4 regions of the Streptomyces sp. NPDC000229 genome follow, and region 2 is predicted to be linked to each of the others. Evidence: riboswitches for the same ligand, from Rfam matches in the RefSeq annotation. Region 2 holds a riboswitch; each other region holds the start of a gene.
The links. Region 2 has a riboswitch for cobalamin ahead of ABT360_RS22820 (ABC transporter substrate-binding protein). Riboswitches for the same ligand answer to the same signal wherever they lie in the genome.
Positions count from the first base shown of each region.

Region 1: it holds a riboswitch for cobalamin, as region 2 does, so the genes downstream of both, ABT360_RS30925 (energy-coupling factor ABC transporter permease) here and ABT360_RS22820 (ABC transporter substrate-binding protein) in region 2, are expected to answer to the same signal.
Region 3: it holds a riboswitch for cobalamin, as region 2 does, so the genes downstream of both, ABT360_RS30620 (ribonucleoside-diphosphate reductase subunit alpha) here and ABT360_RS22820 (ABC transporter substrate-binding protein) in region 2, are expected to answer to the same signal.
Region 4: it holds a riboswitch for cobalamin, as region 2 does, so the genes downstream of both, cobN (cobaltochelatase subunit CobN) here and ABT360_RS22820 (ABC transporter substrate-binding protein) in region 2, are expected to answer to the same signal.

Region 1 covers NZ_JBEPEL010000096.1:10,498-15,207, reverse strand. The annotation lists gene dhaK (dihydroxyacetone kinase subunit DhaK) at 1-225, shown strand, start outside; gene dhaL (dihydroxyacetone kinase subunit DhaL) at 234-848, shown strand; gene dhaM (dihydroxyacetone kinase phosphoryl donor subunit DhaM) at 845-1,249, shown strand; cobalamin riboswitch at 1,315-1,548, shown strand; gene ABT360_RS30925 (energy-coupling factor ABC transporter permease) at 1,580-2,263, shown strand; gene ABT360_RS30920 (energy-coupling factor ABC transporter substrate-binding protein) at 2,260-2,652, shown strand; gene cbiQ (cobalt ECF transporter T component CbiQ) at 2,659-3,408, shown strand; gene ABT360_RS30910 (energy-coupling factor ABC transporter ATP-binding protein) at 3,405-4,250, shown strand; gene ABT360_RS30905 (hypothetical protein) at 4,319-4,710, shown strand, end outside.
Region 2 covers NZ_JBEPEL010000050.1:15,640-20,349, forward strand. The annotation lists gene ABT360_RS22805 (amidohydrolase family protein) at 65-1,468, shown strand; gene ABT360_RS22810 (hypothetical protein) at 1,541-2,053, opposite strand; gene ABT360_RS22815 (GlxA family transcriptional regulator) at 2,211-3,182, shown strand; cobalamin riboswitch at 3,173-3,355, shown strand; gene ABT360_RS22820 (ABC transporter substrate-binding protein) at 3,386-4,465, shown strand; gene ABT360_RS22825 (FecCD family ABC transporter permease) at 4,462-4,710, shown strand, end outside.
Region 3 covers NZ_JBEPEL010000094.1:2,684-7,393, reverse strand. The annotation lists gene ABT360_RS30620 (ribonucleoside-diphosphate reductase subunit alpha) at 1-1,483, opposite strand, end outside; cobalamin riboswitch at 1,622-1,744, opposite strand; gene ABT360_RS30615 (GNAT family N-acetyltransferase) at 1,799-2,302, opposite strand; gene ABT360_RS30610 (YbdD/YjiX family protein) at 2,385-2,609, opposite strand; gene ABT360_RS30605 (carbon starvation CstA family protein) at 2,606-4,710, opposite strand, start outside.
Region 4 covers NZ_JBEPEL010000005.1:99,857-104,566, reverse strand. The annotation lists gene cobN (cobaltochelatase subunit CobN) at 1-2,872, opposite strand, end outside; cobalamin riboswitch at 2,909-3,041, opposite strand; gene ABT360_RS05020 (cobalamin biosynthesis protein CobG) at 3,065-4,228, shown strand; gene ABT360_RS05015 (precorrin-8X methylmutase) at 4,225-4,710, shown strand, end outside.

The DNA of each region.
Region 1 (4,710 bases), on a different contig from region 2:
AACGGCATGGGGGCGACGCCGCTGCTGGAGCTGTACGGGTTCAATGCCGAGGTCCAGCGGGTGCTGGGCGAGCGGGGCGTCTCGGTGGCCCGTACGCTCGTCGGCAACTATGTGACGTCGCTCGACATGGCCGGCTGCTCGGTGACCCTGTGCCAGGTGGACGAGGAGCTGCTGCGACTGTGGGACGCGCCGGTGCGGACCGCCGCCCTGCGGTGGGGAATGTGAGGCCCGTGATGCTCGACGCGGAATTCTTCCGGCGCTGGATGACCGGGGCCGCGGCCGCCGTGGACCGGGAGGCGGACCGGCTGACCGAGCTCGACTCGGCGATCGGTGACGCCGACCACGGCGCCAATCTGCAACGCGGTTTCGCCGCGGTGGTCAAGGCCCTGGAGGGCGAAGCGGCCATGACACCGGGGGCCGTCCTCATGCTCGCGGGCCGGCAGCTGATCTCGACGGTCGGCGGCGCTTCGGGACCCTTGTACGGGACGCTGCTGCGACGCACCGGCAAGGCGCTGGGCGACGCCGCCGAGGTGGCGCCCGTGCAGCTGGCCGAGGCGCTGCGGGTGGGCGTGTCCGCGGTGGCGCAGCTCGGCGGGGCGAAGGCGGGCGACAAGACGATGCTGGACGCGCTGGAGCCGGCCGTCGAGGCGCTGGCCGAATCGCTCGGCGAGTCGTTCGCGGCGGCGGCGGAGGCCGCGGACCAGGGCGCCCTCGCGACCGTGCCGATGCAGGCGCGCAAGGGCAGGGCCAGCTATCTCGGTGAGCGCAGCGTGGGGCACCAGGACCCGGGCGCGACGTCCTCGGCCCTGCTGATCGCCGCCCTGGCCGAGGCGGAGGGGGCGCGGTGACCGCGAAGGTGGGCATCGTGCTGGTCTCGCACAGCGCGGAGGTCGCGTCCTCCGTCGCCGAGCTGGCCGAGGGCCTCGCGGGCGGCGGGGGCACCGCGCCGGTCGTGGCGGCGGGCGGCACTCCGGACGGCGGGCTGGGCACCAGCGCGGAGCTGATCACCGAGGCGGCGACGGCCGTCGACGGCGGGGCGGGCGTGGCCGTGCTGGTGGATCTGGGCAGCGCCGTCCTGACCGTGAAGGCCCTGCTCGCGGAGGGCGACGAACTCCCCGAGGGCACGCGCCTGGTGGACGCGCCGTTCGTGGAGGGTGCGGTGGCGGCGGTGGTCACCGCGTCGGCGGGCGGCGACCTGGACGCGGTGGTGACGGCCGCGTCGGAGGCGTACGGCTACCGCAAGGAGTGACGGCGTCCGGGGAGGGAGCCGGTGCCCGCACCGGTGCGCGGGTTGTGATGTACCTGGTCAACGCACTACTGTCGCAGGGCCTTGGTGTACGGGAAACCGGTGCGGTACCGGTGCGGCCCTCGCCACTGTGATCGGGAAGTCCGGCTCCACTCCCGGGGAATCCACCCCTGGAAGCCACTGGAACGCCGCGGGAGACCGCGGTGTCCGGGAAGGCGGAGTCGCGGCGGCACGTCGTCCGGGGGGATACTCCCGGACCCCCTCCCGTCAGCCAGGAGACCGGCCAGGGCGCGTTGTCCATCCACGAGGTGCTGGAGAGGGTCTCCCTACATCATGCATATCGCCGAGGGCTATCTGCCCCCCGCGCACGCGGTCGCCTGGACCGTCGCCGCCGCTCCGTTCGTCGCCCATGGCGTCCGTGCCCTGACCCGCGAGGTCAAGGCCAATCCCGAATCGACTCTCCTGCTCGGCGCGTCCGGTGCCTTCACCTTTGTCCTGTCCGCCCTGAAAATCCCTTCGGTGACGGGCAGTTGCTCGCACCCCACCGGCACCGGCCTGGGCGCCATCCTTTTCCGGCCGCCGATCATGGCGGTCCTGGGCACCATCACCCTGCTCTTCCAGGCGCTGCTGCTGGCGCACGGCGGCCTGACGACGCTGGGCGCGAACGCGTTCTCGATGGCCATCGTCGGTCCGTGGGCCGGCTTCGGGGTGTACTGGCTGCTGCGCCGCTTCGACGTGCCGCTGATGGTGAGCGTGTTCTTCGGGGCGTTCGTGGCGGACCTGTCGACGTACTGCGTCACCAGCGTGCAGCTGGCGCTGGCGTTCCCGGACCCGGGCAGCGGTGTCGTCGGTTCGCTGGCGAAGTTCGGCGGGATCTTCGCGGTCACGCAGATCCCGCTGGCGGTCAGCGAGGGCCTGCTGACCGTGTTGGTGATGCGGCTGCTGATGCAGTCCAGCAAGGGCGATCTGGCCCGGCTCGGTGTCGTGTCCGTGAAGAAGGAGGCCGTGGCCCGATGAGCCGTAACGCCAGGATCAATACGCTGCTGCTGCTCGTCGTGGTCGCGCTCGCCGTCCTCCCGCTCGCGCTGGGGATGGGCGACCACAAGGAGGAGCCGTTCACGGGCGCCGACGCGCAGGCCGAGACGGCCATCACCGAACTGAAGCCGGACTACGAGCCGTGGTTCAGCCCGCTGTACGAGCCGCCGTCCGGGGAGGTCGAGTCGGCGCTGTTCGCCCTTCAGGCAGCCATCGGCGCGGGCGTGCTGGCGTACTACTTCGGCCTGCGGCGCGGGCGCCGGCAGGGTGAGGCGCGGGCGCGCGCCGGGGCGCCGGGCGGGGACGTCCCGGGCACGGAGCCCTCGGAGGCGGAGCCTTCGGGCGCCGACGCCCCCCGGGCCTCCGCCTAGCCGCCGGTGCTGCCGATCGACGCGGCGGCGCACAGCAGCCGCTGGCGCCGCCGTCATCCGTGCGAGAAGGCCGCCCTGGGCTTCGGTCTGACGGCGCTGGCCGTGTGCCTGCCGCCCTGGCCGGGGGCCGTGCTCGTCGCCGCAGCGACGCTCGTGGTGCTGCTCGGCCCGGCCCGGGTCGCGCCGCGGCAGCTGTGGCGGGCGTGGCGCATCCCGCTCGGCTTCTGTGTGACGGGCGCGGTACCGCTGTTGTTCCAGGTCGGCGGGGCGGGCGGGTTCGTCACGCTCGCGCCGGACGGGCCGGCGCACGCCGGGCAGTTGCTGCTGCGTACGTCGGCGGCCTCGCTCGGCGTGCTGCTGTTCGCCTTCACCACACCGGTGTCCGACGTGCTGCCGAGGCTGGTGCGGGCGGGGGTGCCGGCGCCGGTGGTCGACGTGGCGCTCGTCATGTACCGGATCAGCTTCCTGCTGCTGGACGCGGTCCGGCGGATCCGGGAGGCGCAGGCGGCGCGGCTCGGGCTGACGAGCCGGGCGGCCACCTGGCGCTCCCTGGCGGGCCTGGGCGCGACGGCGTTCGTGCGCGCCTTCGACCGGGCGGCGCGGCTCCAGACGGGGCTGGCCGGGCGCGGTTACGACGGCACGCTGCGGGTGCTGGTGCCCCACGTGGCGGTCAGCCGGCGGTTCCTGGGCGCGACGGCCGCGCTGCTCGCGGGGCTCGTCGCCCTCACCTTCGTACTCGAAAGGCTCCTGCCATGAATGCTCCCGCCGTCGTGGAACTCGTCGGTGCGGGATACGCCTACGAGGACGGCCCCGCGGTGCTGCGGGGCGTCGACTTCGCCGTGCCCGAGAGGCGGTCCATCGCGCTGCTCGGCCGCAACGGCAGCGGCAAGACGACCATGCTCCGGCTGCTGAGCGGCGGTCTCAGGTGCGCGAGCGGCCGGTTGCGGCTGGAGGGGCGGGACGTGTCGTACGACAGGGCGGGGCTGACCCGCCTGCGGACGACGGTGCAGTTGGTGGTGCAGGACCCGGACGACCAGCTGTTCGCGGCGTCGGTGGGGCAGGACGTGTCGTTCGGGCCGATGAACCTGGGGCTGTCGGAGACGGAGGTGCGCGAACGGGTGCGCGAGGCCCTGGAGGCGCTGGACATCGCGGCGCTGGAGGACCGGCCGACCCACCTGTTGTCGTACGGTCAGCGCAAGCGGGCCGCGATCGCGGGCGCGGTCGCCATGCGCCCCCGGGTCCTCATCCTCGACGAGCCGACGGCCGGCCTCGATCCGCACGGCCAGGAGCGGCTGTTGGCGGTGCTGGACCGGCTGCGTGCCTCCGGGACGACGGTCGTGATGGCCACGCACGACGTGGACCTGGCCCTCCGCTGGGCCGACGACGCCGCGGTCCTCACCCCCGACGGACTGCGCACCGGACCGGTCGCCGGCCTCCTGGCCGACCAGGCTCTCCTGGACGCGGCCCGCCTGCGCCGCCCGTGGGGCATGGCGGTGGCCCGGGTCCTGCGGGACCGGGGCCTGCTGGGGGCTCAGGAGGCGGGGCCACGCACCCCTGAGGAGCTGGAGGAGTGGGCGTCGGCGGTTCGGGGGGCGTAGAGCCGGTGCGGGCGGCCGGCGAGTAGGGTCGCACCGTACGTGTGTGGTGATGCGACGGGGCGGGGACGATGCGGCGCTGGGTCAAGGTCTCGGTGGCGGCTGCGGTGGTCCTGGGCGTGGGCGGCTACGTCGCCGAGCCCTACGCGCAGGACTGGCTGCTCGCTCGTGATGCGTGTGACGGGACCCTTCCGCCGGACGCGCTGGAACAGCTCACGCCCGAGGACGCGCACCTGCGCGACGAGACATCCCACCTGCACGAAGGGCTCGGCTCGTACTCGTGCCGCCTCACCGCCGAGGAGGCCGAGGACGGCACGGGGGACGACGGGCGGCTGGTCGTCGGTATGGAGGCCTACACCCGTCGGGACGACCAGGACCGGGAGTTCATGAGCATTTTCCCGGAGGAGGGGTTTTCGCCACAGGCCTCGCTGCCCGAGGGGCTGCCCGGGTTCATCGACAAGTA
Region 2 (4,710 bases):
ATTTCCATATCGTTGGCCGGAATTGCAGCTTGCCTGCGGGTGAGTCCCGCGGGATACACACCTCATGACGGAGTCGCCCGAACCGAGCCGGCGCCGCGTGCTCGCCGGCCTGAGCAGCATCCCCCTCGCCATGGGCGCTCCGCCGCCCGGCGACAGATCCCGACCTGACGACGGACCGGAACGGTCGAGACCCACCCTGCTCCGCGGGGCCGAACTGCTCCTCACCATGGACCCGCAGGTGGGCGAGGGGCCGTTGGGCATCCTGCGCCACGCCGACGTGCTGATGCGGCGCGGCAGAATCGCCGCCGTGGGGAGGCGGCTGCGGGCACGGCCGGGGGAACGGGTGGTGGACGTGAGCGGCCGGATCGTCCTGCCGGGGTTCGTGGACATCCACAACCACCTGTGGCAGTCCAGCATCCGGGGCGGATGCGGCGGTCAGGACCTGTACGGCTGGCTGGCCTCCTGCAACAGCGCGACACTCGCCCGGATCGACGCCCAGGACATGTACCGCTTCGTCCGCCTCGCCGCCCTGGACGCGCTCCAGGCGGGCGTCACGACCGTCGTGGACTGGGTGCACCCCATCCCGTACGAGACCAGTGAGCACTACATCAGGGCGCTGGACGACTCCGGGCTGAGATTCGTGTACGCGATGATGCAGACCACCGCGAACGCCGACCTCGTCCCACGGGTGAAGAAGGAGTTGCTGGACCCGCTGCCGCTGGCGTCGGCCCAGGTCTCGACCCACGCCGGGATGGCGACCGTGGACCGGCTGCGCCGGTTCGGTGAGCTCGCCCGTGACCTCGGGGTGATGCTCAACTCCCATGTCCTGGAGCACCGCACCGACCGCGGGGACGACCCGATTGGAGCGCTGCGCCTGGCTGGAGCCCTCGGACCGGACCTGCTGATGAACCACGCGATCCACCTGACGGACGACGAGATCGCGCTGGCCGCCGAACATCAGGTCCGCGTGGCCCACTGCCCGCTGAGCAACATGCGGCTGGCCTCGGGCGTCATCCGGCTGCCCGCTCTGCACGCGCACGGCGTGAAGGTGGGGCTCGGCCATGACGGGGGAACCAATGACACGTCCGACATGTTCAGCGTCATGAAGGCGGCCGTGGGGCTCCAGCGGGCAGTGCATCAGGATCCCGAGGTGCATCCCACGATCCCCGCCGTGCTGCGGATGGCGACCCTCGGTGGCGCCGAGTGCGTCGGCATGGCGGACCGCATAGGCTCCCTCACCCCCGGCAAGTGTGCGGACGTGGTCGTCCTGGACCCGGGCACCCTCAACTTCGCGCCACGATTCGACTGGATCGGTCAGATCGTGCTCAACGGTCAGCCGCCCAACGTCAGTCACGTCTTCGTGGACGGCCGGATGCGCAAGGCACACGGCACGCTCCTGGACGTGGACACGGACACCGTCGTCCGCGAAGCGGAAATCGCGGCCGCCCACGTCCGTGACACCGCCTGAACGGTCCGGCGAACCCGGTGCGTTCGCGGGGGCGGGCTCAGGCCGTCGGCTCAGGTCCCTGACCGGGGGGCGTCAGGCCAGCAGGACCATCGCCAGGGCGCCGGATGCGTCGACGACACAGCACCACTCGGACCACGCCCGGGGGACCACCCTGCCGGTCCGGTGGTGGACGAAGTCCCAGACGGCGTGGCCCAGCCAGCCCGCGGCCAGGAGATAGCGGCCGAGCGTGTCGTCGACGGCCACCGCTGTCAGTGCCACGACTCCGAAGCCGACGAGCCCCACGATCTGCACGAGGAGGATGCCGGGTCGGCGCAGTTCTCCGCGCAGCGATCCGAAGAGCAGGTAGCACAGCGGCATGACGATGAGGAGCCCGGCCAGGAGCTCCAGGGGCGGCAGGCCGTCGACGAAGGTCGCGACCGCCAGGGCGAGGGCCAGCAGGGTGGGCCACCGGTGCCCCAGGACGCCCAGGACGCCCCGGACACGCACGGCCCCTGCCGTGCTCCGCGGGGTGTCCGGGGGCGTGGGCGTCGTGCGCGTGCCGTCGTCGCGGTCGTCGCGGTCGTCGCGCGTGGAGTCGATCGTCATGGCGTCTCCCGAGGGTGAAGGGGCGGTCCCGGCTCCACTGTCCGGCAGGTCGCTGCCGGGCGTACGGGGCGGCGCAAACGATGTCCGCGACCTTGGGGTACCGGTCCTTCCGGCATAGGGTCGCCCCATGGGGGATCGGCTCACGTCGGAACGGCTCATGGTGGTGGTCGGTTACGAGTCGGCCGAGCTGCTGGACATCGCGTGTGTGACCACGAGCCTGGCCATGGCCAACCGGGTCGGTGCGCCGGCCCTTCCGTACCGGGTGAGCGTGGTGGGCCCGGGCGGCGGCGCGATCGTCTGCGACTCGGGGCTGAGCCTGGGGACTCAGCAGTCCCTGGAACGGCTCGTCGGACCGCTCGACACGTTGATCGTCTCGGGCGGTGCCGGATTCGAGCGCGCAGCCTGCGACGCCCGGCTCGTGGGACACGTACGGCGGCTGGCCAAGGAGAGCCGGCGCGTGGCCTCCGTATGCACGGGAGCGGGCGTTCTGGCCGCCGCCGGGCTGCTCGACGGACGGCGCGCCACGACGCACTGGCGATTCGCACCACTGCTCGCCGCCCGTCACCCGGAGGTCATCCTGGACCCCACGCCCATCTTCGTACGCGACGGCAACGTGTACACGGCGGCGGGCATCACCAGCGCACTGGATCTCACCCTCGCGTTCATCGAGGAGGACCACGGCCCCGAACTGGCCCGCCAGGTGGCCCGGGACCTCGTGGTGTACCTGCAACGACCCGGCAACCAGGCGCAGATGAGCCTGTTCACCGCCGCTCCGCCGCCCCGCGACCCGTTGGTCCGCACGCTCGTCGAATACATCACCGCCCACCCGGACCACGATCTCGGCGCCGCGGCGCTGGCCGAACGGGCGGGGGTGACCACGCGTCACCTCACGCGGCTGTTCACCGAACACCTCGGGCAGGCACCGGGCCGGTTCGTCCGCCTGGCCCGCACCGAGGCCGCCGCCCAACTCCTCGCGTCGACGACCCTGCCGATGGCGAGCGTGGCCGCCCGCTGCGGATTCGGCACCGCGGAGTCACTGCGGCAGGCGTTCACCGGCCGGTACGGGATTTCGCCGTCCCGCTACCGGGCCGCCCAGACCCGGCGACCGCCCGGGACCCAGGAGACGTAGTATCAGCTGGTCATCACCGCGACGGGAGACAGGAAGCCGGTGCGATTCCGGCACGGTCCCGCCACTGTGACCGGGGAGTGGAACCTTCGAGGACGCCACCGCGCGCAGCGTGGGAAGGCCAGGGGGAACGTCGATCCGGGAGTCAGGACACTGGCCTGTCGCGGGCCCGTTCCGAGGAGCGCGGACTCCCCAGGAGGCTTTACGTGTACGACGGCATCCACCGTCCCTTTTCTCCCCTCCCGTCCCGGCCGCCCGGCACTCGGCGCCATGCCGCCCGGCGCCACGTCCTGCCGCGGCGGACACTCACCGTGGCCCTGTCCGCGGCTCTGACGGCCGCCCTGCTGAGCGGCTGCGGCACCAAGGACGAACCCGACGACGGCCGAGGGCCCGCGGCCACGTCCGCGAAGGGCTTCCCGGTCACGATCGACAACTGCGGCACCCGTACGACGTACGACGAACCGCCCTCCCGCGTGGTCACCATCCACCAGCACCCCGCCGAACTGATGCTCGCTCTCGGGCTGCGGAACAGGATGGTCGGCACCGCCTTCCCCGACTCGGCCGTCCTGCCCGCGTACCAGAAGGACTTCGCGGCCGTCCCGGAGCTGGCCGACAAGGAGCCGTCCTTCGAGACCGTCCTGGAGGCCGAGCCCGACCTCGTGTACGGCGGCTACGGAAGCGCGTTCGCCGAGAACGAGGGGCGGTCCCGCAAGGCGTTCGCCGACGCGGGCATCGACACCTATCTCAACCGCGAGTACTGCGGCAAGAAGCAGGTGTCCATGACGGACACCTACGACGAGATCCGCACCATCGGCAGGATCTTCGGCGTGCCGGAGCGGGCCGACACGGTGGTGGCCGGTCTTCGGGACCGCGTCCGCAGGGCCGGCGAGGCGGTCAGGGGCGCAGCGCCGGTGCCGGTGTTCGTGTACGACAGCGGTGACAAGTCCGCGTTCACCGCGGGTGGGAAGAGTCTGGGTACGGAGGTCATCAGGCTGGCCGGCGGCCGCAACGTCTTCTCGGACCTGGACGACGTCTTCGGCGACGTGTCGTGGGAGCAGGTGGTCGCCCGCCGGCCCGAGGTGATCGCGATCTATGACTACCGCGGTGCCGGGAGCGTGGAGCAGAAGAAGAAGTTCCTGCTCTCCCAGCCCGCCCTGGCCGATGTGCCCGCCATCAGGAACAAGCGGTTCGTCGTGCTGCCGCTCACCGCGACGCTGGTCGGCGTACGGGCGCCGTACGCGGTCGAGGACCTCGCCCGCGGGCTGCACCCGGAGCGCTTCCGGTGAAGGACCTCGGTCCTCACAGCAGCACTTCGAACCGCACAGTCCGGCCGCCGCACGGACGGACATACCAACTGACGCTGGTCCTGCTCGGCGCGCTTCTCCTGGTGTCCGTCACGGCCGGGCTGGCCATCGGCTCGGTGCACGTGCCGCCCGGTCAGGTGTGGGGCATCGTGTCGCACGGGCTGGGAGCCGACTGGCCGGAGCCGGCCTGGTCCCGCGCACGCGAGACGATCATCCTCGACGTACGT
Region 3 (4,710 bases), on a different contig from region 2:
GCTCGGTCGGGTAGAAGTTGATGTCGACGACCCGGTCGAGGAACGTGACGGCCGTGCGGACGGTCTCGTCCAGCCGCTCCCAGTCGATGTCCCCGCCACTCACGAACGAACCGAGGTTGACCGAGCCCAGGTTGCAGACGGCCGTCTCCCCGTCGTCCGTGACCTCCAGGATCTCGGTGCACAGGTTGGAGGAGTGGACCGTGTGGCCCGGCTCGGCGGTCTGGTTGGCCGTACGGTTGGAGGCGTCCTTGAAGGTCATCCAGCCGTTGCCGGTCTGCGCGAGGGTGCGCATCATCCGGCCGTACAGGTCACGGGCCGGCATGGTCTTGCGGGCCAGCCCCTTGGCCTCGGCGGCGCGGTACGCGGCGTCGAACTCGTCGCCCCACAGGTCGACCAGCTCCGGCACGTCGGCCGGCGAGAACAGCGACCACTCGGCGTCGGCGTTGACCCGGCGCATGAACTCGTCGGGGATCCAGTGCGCCAGGTTCAGGTTGTGCGTACGCCGGGCGTCCTCGCCGGTGTTGTCGCGCAGCTCCAGGAACTCCTCGATGTCCGCGTGCCAGGTCTCCAGGTACACGGCCGCCGCGCCCTTGCGCCGCCCGCCCTGGTTCACGGCCGCGACCGAGGCGTCCAGGGTCTTCAGGAACGGCACGATGCCGTTGGAGTGCCCGTTGGTGCCGCGGATCAGCGAACCGCGCGCCCGGATACGGGAGTACGACAGGCCGATGCCGCCCGCGTGCTTGGACAGTCGCGCGACCTGGTGGTAGCGGTCGTAGATGGAGTCCAGCTCGTCCAGCGGCGAGTCCAGCAGGTAGCACGAGGACATCTGCGGGTGGCGCGTACCGGAGTTGAACAGCGTGGGGGAGGAGGGCAGGTAGTCCAGCCGGCTCATCAGCCGGTACAGCGCCGCGACCTCGTCCAGCGCCCGTACGGAGTCGTCCTCGGCGAGCCCGGCCGCGACCCGCAGCATGAAGTGCTGCGGCGTCTCGATCACCTTGCGGGTGAGGGGGTGCCGCAGCAGGTAGCGGGAGTACAGCGTCCGCAACCCGAAGTAACCGAACCGGTCGTCGGCCGCCGGGTCGATGAGCGCGTCCATCCGGTCCGCGTGGAGGGTCACGAACGCGGCCGTGCGGTCCGCGATCAGCCCCTCCCGGTGCCCCACCGCCACCGACGCCGAGAACGCCACCGCGCCCTGCCCGGCCGCCTCCTCCGCGATGGTCCGCGTCAACAGCCGCGCCGCGAGCCGGGAGTACGCCGGGTCCTCGGCGATGAGTCCGGCGGCCGCCTCGGTGGCGAGCTCGCGCAGCTCGGCCTCGTCCGAACCGGCGTGCCGGCCCCGCAACGCGGCGGCGGCGACCCGGCCGGGGTCGGTGTCGGGCAGATCGGCGGTGAGGTCGGTCAGGGTCCGCAGCAGTACGGTCCCGGGTCCGTCGCTTCCGTCGCTCTCGATCGCTGAAACCGGACCGGCTGGCGCGATGGTCACGTGGGGGCTCTCCCTCGCTCGGCTCGGGGCCACCACGGACGCGGGCAGGGGAGCGGGCACGCCTGGCACAAGGGCGCAGAGCACCGCGTCCACCGGCCCATTCCGCGAGGCCCGGACGTCTGGGCACCCGGGCCGGACGGTCCGGGCGCGCTGTCGGCAGGTCTTCGGACTCGTACGTACACAAAGGCACACCAACACACCGTTGCGGGACAGTTCCGGATTTCCACCGGATTCCCCTGCGGCGACAGCGAGCACGAGCATACATGTGGGGGGCGCCGGTTGAGGCACCCCCCACATGTTGTGTCTTCCGTTGACTCAGAACTCCAGCGTGTACGTGAACAGCGTCACGCCCGGAAGCGGCTGCCAGTCCCGCTCCGGGGTCCGGACGAACCCCAGCCGCTCATAGATCCGGTGTGCCGCGCGCATGGACTGGCGGCAGGACAGCACCAGTCGCGCGCACCCCTCCACCGCCCGCGCCCGCTCCACGCACGCCCGTACGAGTGCCTCGCCCGCGCCCCGCCGCCGCGCCTCCCGCGCCACCGCCAGCATCCGGAACTCCGCCTCCCCGTCGCGTGCGAGGCCGGCCCACGGCCCGCCGCCCTCCGCGACGAACGTCACTCCGCCCACCACCCGTTCGTCCTCGCCGACCGCGACCAGCACCTCCGCCTCGGCGGCCCGCCGGGCCACGTCCCGCAGCTCGATCAGGTACTCGTCGCTCTCCCCGAAGGCCAGCAAACCGTCCCCGAGATACGCCTGAGCCGTGACCTCGGCGAGCGCCTGGTGTTCCTCCGGCCGTACCGCCCTGATGGTGATGTCCATGGTCCGAGTGTGGAGGGGTACGGCGACGGGCCGCCGCATTTCCGTCCCCGGAAACACGGCGGCCCGTCGTGCCGTCACCCGCTCAGCAGCAGCGGAACCCGTCGCGGGGGTCCGCCTCCCGCGCGTCGGTGCGCCGCCGCTCGAACTCGCGCCGGGTCATCACCTCGGCATCCGGGTCGCAGGAGCGGAGGTGGGCGACGTACGTGTCGTACGCGGCCTCCCCGGACAACTCGCGGACGTACCAGCGCACCCAGCCCGCCGCACGCCGCAGCCGCCCGCCCGGCCCCGTGGCCGTCGCGGGGCTCACTTCGAGCCGCTCCCGGCCGGCACCGCCTCACCGGAGCCGCCGTCCTTGCGGACACCGCCCTCGGGGCCGAGCCCGGCCGCGACCAGTTCGGCCTTCTCCTCCGCCGTGGGGAACAACCCGGCGGGGGCGACGATCCTGGACTCGGTGTGCGGGACCTCCGAGAGCTTCACCCCGGCGGGGTTGGTGATGGCCTTGTAGCAGACCCGTCCCGCGTCGGCGATCACCACGATGATGAGGAGGGCGAAGAGGGCGGAAAGGACGCCGTCGACGGTGGAGTTGGTGACGACGGTGTGCATGTCGTCCATCGACTTCGCGGGAGCCAGCACCTGCCCGGATTCGATGCCCGCCTGGTACTTGTCCCGCTGGGCGAAGAAGCCCACCCGGGGGTCGGCCGAGAAGATCTTCTGCCAGCTGGCGGTGAGCGTGACCGCCACGTCCCAGGCGAGCGGCACCGCGGTGACCCATGCCCACTTCAGGCGGCCCGACTTGACGAGCAGGGTCGTGCAGACGGCCAGCGCCACGGCGGCCAGCAGCTGGTTGGCGATGCCGAACAGCGGGAACAGCTGGTTGATGCCGCCGAGCGGGTCGTGCACGCCCACCCAGAGGAAATAGCCCCAGCCGCCGACGACGACCGCGCTGGCGAACCAGACGCCCGGCTTCCAGCTGACCTGCTTGAAGGGCTTGTAGACGTTGCCGAGCGTGTCCTGGAGCATGAAGCGGCCCACGCGGGTTCCGGCGTCCACCGTGGTGAGGATGAACAGCGCCTCGAACATGATGGCGAAGTGGTACCAGAAGGCCTTCATCGCGGTACCGCCGACGACGGCGGAGAAGATCTCCGACATACCGAGGGCGAAGGTCGGTGCGCCGCCGGTGCGGGACAGCAGCGACGCCTCCTCGACGTCCGCCGCGGCCTTCGCCAGCTGGTCGGGGGAGATGGTGAAGCCGAAGTTCGACACGGCTTCGGAGGCCGTCTGCACCGTCGTGCCGACCACGCCCGCGGGCGAGTTGATGGCGAAGAAGAGACCGGGGTCGATGATGGACGCCGTGATCATCGCCATGACGGCGACGAAGGACTCGGTGAGCATCGCCCCGTACCCGATCATCCGGATCTGGGTCTCCTTCTGGACCATCTTCGGGGTGGTGCCCGAGGAGACCAGGGAGTGGAAGCCGGAGAGCGCGCCGCACGCGATGGTGATGAAGACGAACGGGAACATCGAACCGGCGAAGACCGGACCGTCGCCGCGGCTCGCGAAGTCGGTGACGGCAGGCATCTTGAGGGTCGGCAGGGCGACGAAGACGCCGATGGCGAGCAGGGCGATCGTGCCGACCTTCATGAAGGTCGAGAGGTAGTCGCGCGGCGCGAGCAGCATCCACACCGGCAGGACCGAGGCGAGGAAGCCGTACACGATCATCCAGATGACCAGGGTGCCCGGCTCCAGGGTGAAGGTGTCGGCGAGGGAGGACTCCGCGACCCAGCCGCCCGCGACGATGGCCAGGAGCAGCAGCGCGACACCGATGACCGAGACCTCGGTGACCCTGCCCGGCCGCAGCACCCGCAGGTAGACGCCCATGAACAGGGCGATCGGGATGGTCATGCCGATGGAGAAGACACCCCAGGGCGAGTGCGCCAGGGCGTTGACGATGACCAGGGCCAGCACGGCCAGCAGGATGATCATGATGGCGAAGACCGCGATGAGCGCGGCGGCTCCGCCGAAGGGGCCGATCTCGTCACGGGCCATCTGGCCGAGCGAGCGGCCGTCGCGGCGGGTGGAGAAGAACAGCGTCACCATGTCCTGGACGGCACCGGCGAAGATCACGCCGACGATGATCCAGATCGTGCCCGGCAGGTAGCCCATCTGCGCGGCGAGGACCGGCCCCACCAGGGGACCGGCGCCGGCGACCGCCGCGAAGTGGTGGCCGAAGAGGACCCGGCGGTCGGTGGGGTGGAAGTCGACACCGTTGTCGAGCCGCTCGGCCGGGGTCGCCCGGGTCTTGTCGACCTTGAGCACCCGGTTCGCGACGAAGCGGGAGTAGAAGCGGTAGGCGATCGCGTACGAGCCGAGCGCGGCCGCGAGCATCCAGGCGGCCGATATCTCCTCGC
Region 4 (4,710 bases), on a different contig from region 2:
TGGCGCGGCGTTCGTCGCCGTGCTCGGCGAGGTCGGCCTGCGCGTGGGCCCGTACGTAGTTGTCGGTGTCGGGCTCGTCGAGGGAGGCGGCGAGGCGTACGGCGTCGTCCAGGAGCCCGATGGTGTGCGGGAACGCGTCGCGGAAGAAACCCGAGATGCGCAGCGTGACGTCGATGCGCGGACGGCCCAGCTCGGCGAGCGGGATGGGCTCCAGGCCGGTGACGCGGCGCGAGGCGTCGTCCCAGACGGGGCGGATGCCGAGGAGGGCGAGCGCCTCGGCGACGTCGTCACCGGCGGTGCGCATGGCGCTGGTGCCCCACAGGGACAGGCCGACGGAGGTGGGCCATTCGCCGTTGTCGGTGCGGTACCGCTCCAGGAGGGAGTCGGCGAGGGCCTGGCCGGTCTCCCAGGCGAGGCGGGAGGGGACGGCCTTGGGGTCGACGGAGTAGAAGTTGCGGCCGGTCGGCAGGACGTTGACCAGGCCGCGCAGCGGCGAGCCCGAGGGGCCTGCCGGGACGAAGCCGCCGTTCAGGGCGTGGACGGCGTTGTCGAGCTCGTCGGTGGTGGCGGTGAGGCGCGGGACGACCTGGCGGGCGGCGAAGTCGAGGATCGCGGCCACCTGCTCGCCGTGACCCTCGGCGACGGTGGCGACGGCGGCCGGGTTCCAGTCGGCGGCCTCCATCGCCTCGACCAGGGCGCGGGCCTTGGCCTCCGCCTCGTCGGCGGTGGTACGGGTCGCGGCGGACTCGTCCAGCCCGAGGGCCTCGCGGAGGCCGGGCAGCGACTGCGTACCGCCCCAGATTTGCCGGGCGCGGAGGATGGACAGGACCAGGTTGACGCGCTCGGGGCCGGTGGGGGCGCCACCGAGGACATGCAGGCCGTCGCGGATCTGGGCGTCCTTGACCTCGCAGAGCCAGCCGTCGACGTGGAGCAGGAAGTCGTCGAACCCGTCGTCGTCCGGCCGGTCCTCCAGGCCCAGGTCGTGGTCGAGCTTGGCGGCCTGGATCAGCGTCCAGATCTGGGCGCGGATGGCCGGCAGCTTGGACGGGTCCATGGAGGAGATCTGCGCGTACTCGTCGAGCAGCTGCTCCAGACGGGTGATGTCGCCGTACGACTCGGCGCGGGCCATCGGCGGCACCAGGTGGTCGACGAGGGTGGCGTGGACGCGGCGCTTGGCCTGGGTGCCCTCGCCCGGGTCGTTGACCAGGAACGGGTAGATCAGCGGGATGTCGCCGAGGGCGGCGTCGGGGCCGCACGCGGCGGACAGGCCGGCGTTCTTGCCGGGCAGCCACTCCAGGTTGCCGTGCTTGCCGAGGTGGACCATGGCGTCGGCGCCGAAGCCGCCGTCCTCGGCGCGGGCGGCGATCCAGCGGTAGGCGGCCAGGTAGTGGTGCGAGGGCGGCAGATCGGGGTCGTGGTAGATCGCGATCGGGTTCTCGCCGAAGCCGCGCGGGGGCTGGATCAGGATCAGCAGGTTCCCGCGCCGGAGGGCGGCGAGGACGATGTCGCCCTCCGGGTTGCGGGAGCGGTCCAGGAACATCTCGCCGGGCGGCGGGCCCCAGTGCTGCTCCACGTTCTCGCGCAGCTCCTCGGGGAGCGTGGCGTACCAGCGCTTGTAGTCGGCGGCCGGGATGCGGACCGGGTTCCTGGCCAGTTGCTCCTCGGTGAGCCAGTCCTGGTCGTGGCCGCCCGCCTCGATGAGGGCGTAGATCAGCTCGTCGCCGTCCCCGGACGCCAGGCCCGGCACGGCCTCGTCGCCGAAGTCGTACCCCTCCTCCCGCAGTCGGCGCAGCAGCGCCACGGCGGAGGCGGGGGTGTCGAGGCCGACGGCGTTGCCGATGCGGGAGTGCTTGGTCGGGTACGCGGACAGGACCAGCGCGAGGCGCTTGTCGGCGTTCGGGATGTGGCGCAGCCGGGCGTGGCGTACGGCGATCCCGGCGACGCGGGCGGCGCGCTCGGTGTCGGCGACGTACGCGGGCAGGCCGTCGGCGTCGATCTCCTTGAAGGAGAACGGCACGGTGATGAGCCGGCCGTCGAACTCGGGGACGGCGACCTGGCTGGCGGCGTCGAGCGGCGAGAGCCCCTCGTCGTTCTCCTCCCACGCGGAGCGCGAGCCGGTCAGGCACAGGGCCTGGAGGATCGGTACGTCGAGGGCGGCGAGGGCGCCCGCGTCCCAGGACTCGTCGTCGCCGCCCGCCTGGGCCTCGGCGGGCTTGGTGCCGCCGGCCGCGAGGACGGTGGTGATGACCGCGTCGGCCGTCCGCAGGCTGTCCAGGAGCTCCGGCTCGGGGGCGCGGAGGGACGCCACGTACAGGGGGAGGGCCTGCGCCCCCGCCTCCTCGATGGCGTCGCACAGGGTGTGGATGAAGGCGGTGTTCCCGCTCATGTGGTGGGCGCGGTAGTAGAGCACGGCGACCGTCGGGCCGGTGGTGCTCCGCGCGGTCCGCTCCAGGGGGCCCCAGGTGGGGGCGGCGGCCGGGGGCTCGAAGCCGTGGCCGGTGAGCAGGACGGTGTCGGAGAGGAAACGGGCGAGTTGTTCCAGGTTGCCCGGTCCGCCGTGGGCGAGGTAGGCGTGTGCCTCGGCCGCGATGCCGATCGGGACGGTGGAGGTCTCCATCAGCTGGGCGTCGGGCGCCTGTTCGCCGGTGAGGACGACGAGCGGCTTGCCGGTGGCGCGGAGGGCCTGGAGGCCTTCCTCCCAGGCGCGGATGCCGCCGAGGAGGCGTACGACGACGAGGTCGGCGCCGTCGAGGAGGGCGTCCAGGTCTTCGAGGGGGAGCCGGGCGGGGTTGGCGAACCGGTACTCCACGGGGCCGCCGGCCGCGCGGGCGCTCAGCAGGTCCGTGTCGGAGTGCGACAACAGCAGGATCATGGCGTGCGCAGGCCTTCCTCGGGGTGTCCGCGCCCCGGGTGTTCGTAGGACGGCGGGAGTTCCTGACTTACCGGACCTGTCGGGTTCGGCTCACAGTGGCGGGACCGCGCCGGAATCGCACCGGGCTTCCTCCCTAGGGCCCTGGGACCCTGTGCCGTCTGCATAGTAGAGGCTGCGCGTATGCTCGCCGCCATGCCGCCCAGCTCACCAAAGCCCCAGGACCGGGGCGAAGCGCACATACGGGACCGCGGTGACGCCTGCCCGGGTGCGCTCCGGCTGCACCGGGCCGACGACGGCGCCCTGGCCCGCCTCCGCCTCCCCACCGGGGTGCTGACGCCGCGTCAAGTGCTGCTGCTCGCCGACGCGTCGGACCGCCTGGGCGACGGACACCTCTCCCTCACCTCGCGCGGCAACCTCGAACTGCGGGGACTCGGTGAAGGCTGCGGGCTCGGGCTGGCCGACGTGCTGCGCGAGGCGGGCCTCCTCCCCTCCGAACGCCACGAACGCGTAAGGAACATGGTCGTCTCACCGCTCGCCGGGCCGGACGTGCAGGCCTGGGCCGCGCGCCTGGACGAGCTCCTGTGCGCCGAGGACTGGACGCCCGAACTGTCCGGCCGCTTCCTCTTCGCGGTGGACGACGGCCGGGGCGACGTGGCGGCCCTGTCCCCCGATGTGACGTTGCTCGCAGCCGCGGACGGGCCACTGCTGCGGGTCGCGGACCGGACGTACCGCGTGGCCGCCGCCGACGCGCCCCGCGCCGCGCTCGCGGCGGCGGAGGCGTTCCTCGCGGCCGCCCGGGAGGCGGGCACGGGCGCGTGGCGGGTACGGGAGCTGCCGCCGGGGCAGGACGTGGACGTGACGGGACACCTGCGGCGCGCGGCCATCGCGGCGGAGCCCGTACCGGACTCCGTGCGCGCCCCGAGCGGGCCACCCCCGCCCGGCGTGATCGGCGACGACACGGTCTCCGTCCTGGCCCGCCTCGGCCGGGTGACCTCGGCGCAGTTCCGGGCGCTGCTGCCCGCCGAGGAGGTACGGGTCACGCCCTGGCGCGGCTTCGTGCTGCCGCGCTTCGCCGACCGGGCCTCGGCCGAGGAGCGGCTGCGCGCCCTCGGCGAGGCCGGGTTCCTCACCCGTACCGACTCCCCCTGGATCGGCGTCACCGCGTGCACCGGCCGCCCCGGCTGCGCCAAGTCCCTGTCCGACGTACGGGCCGACGCACGGCCCCGCGAGGGTGCGCTGCCCGTCCACTGGTCGGGGTGCGCCCGCCGCTGCGGCCACCCGCAGGGCACGTGGACCGACATGGTGGCGACCGCCGAAGGCGCCTACCAGATGACCGTACAAGGATCGACGAGATGAGCGAGAGCAGAGTGTTCGACTACGAGAAGGACGGGGCGGAGATCTACCGCCAGTCCTTTGCCACGATCCGCGCCGAAGCGGATCTCGCGGACCTGCCGGCCGACGTCAGCCAGGTCGCCGTGCGGATGATCCACGCCTGCGGCATGGTCGACCTCGTCCACGACCTGGCGTACACGCCGGACGTGGTGGCCCGCGCCCGCGAGGCGCTGCGCGCCGGCGCGCCGATCCTGTGCGACGCGCAGATGGTCGCCAGCGGCGTCACCCGCAAGCGGCTGCCCGCGGACAACGACGTGATCTGCACGCTCTCCGACCCGTCCGTCCCGGCGCTCGCCGCCGAACTCGGCACCACGCGCAGCGCCGCCGCGCTGGAACTGTGGCGCGACCGGCTCGAAGGGGCGGTCGTCGCGGTGGGCAACGCCCCGACCGCGCTGTTCCGGCTCCTGGAGATGATCGAGGCGGGCGCGCCGCGCCCGGCGGCGGTG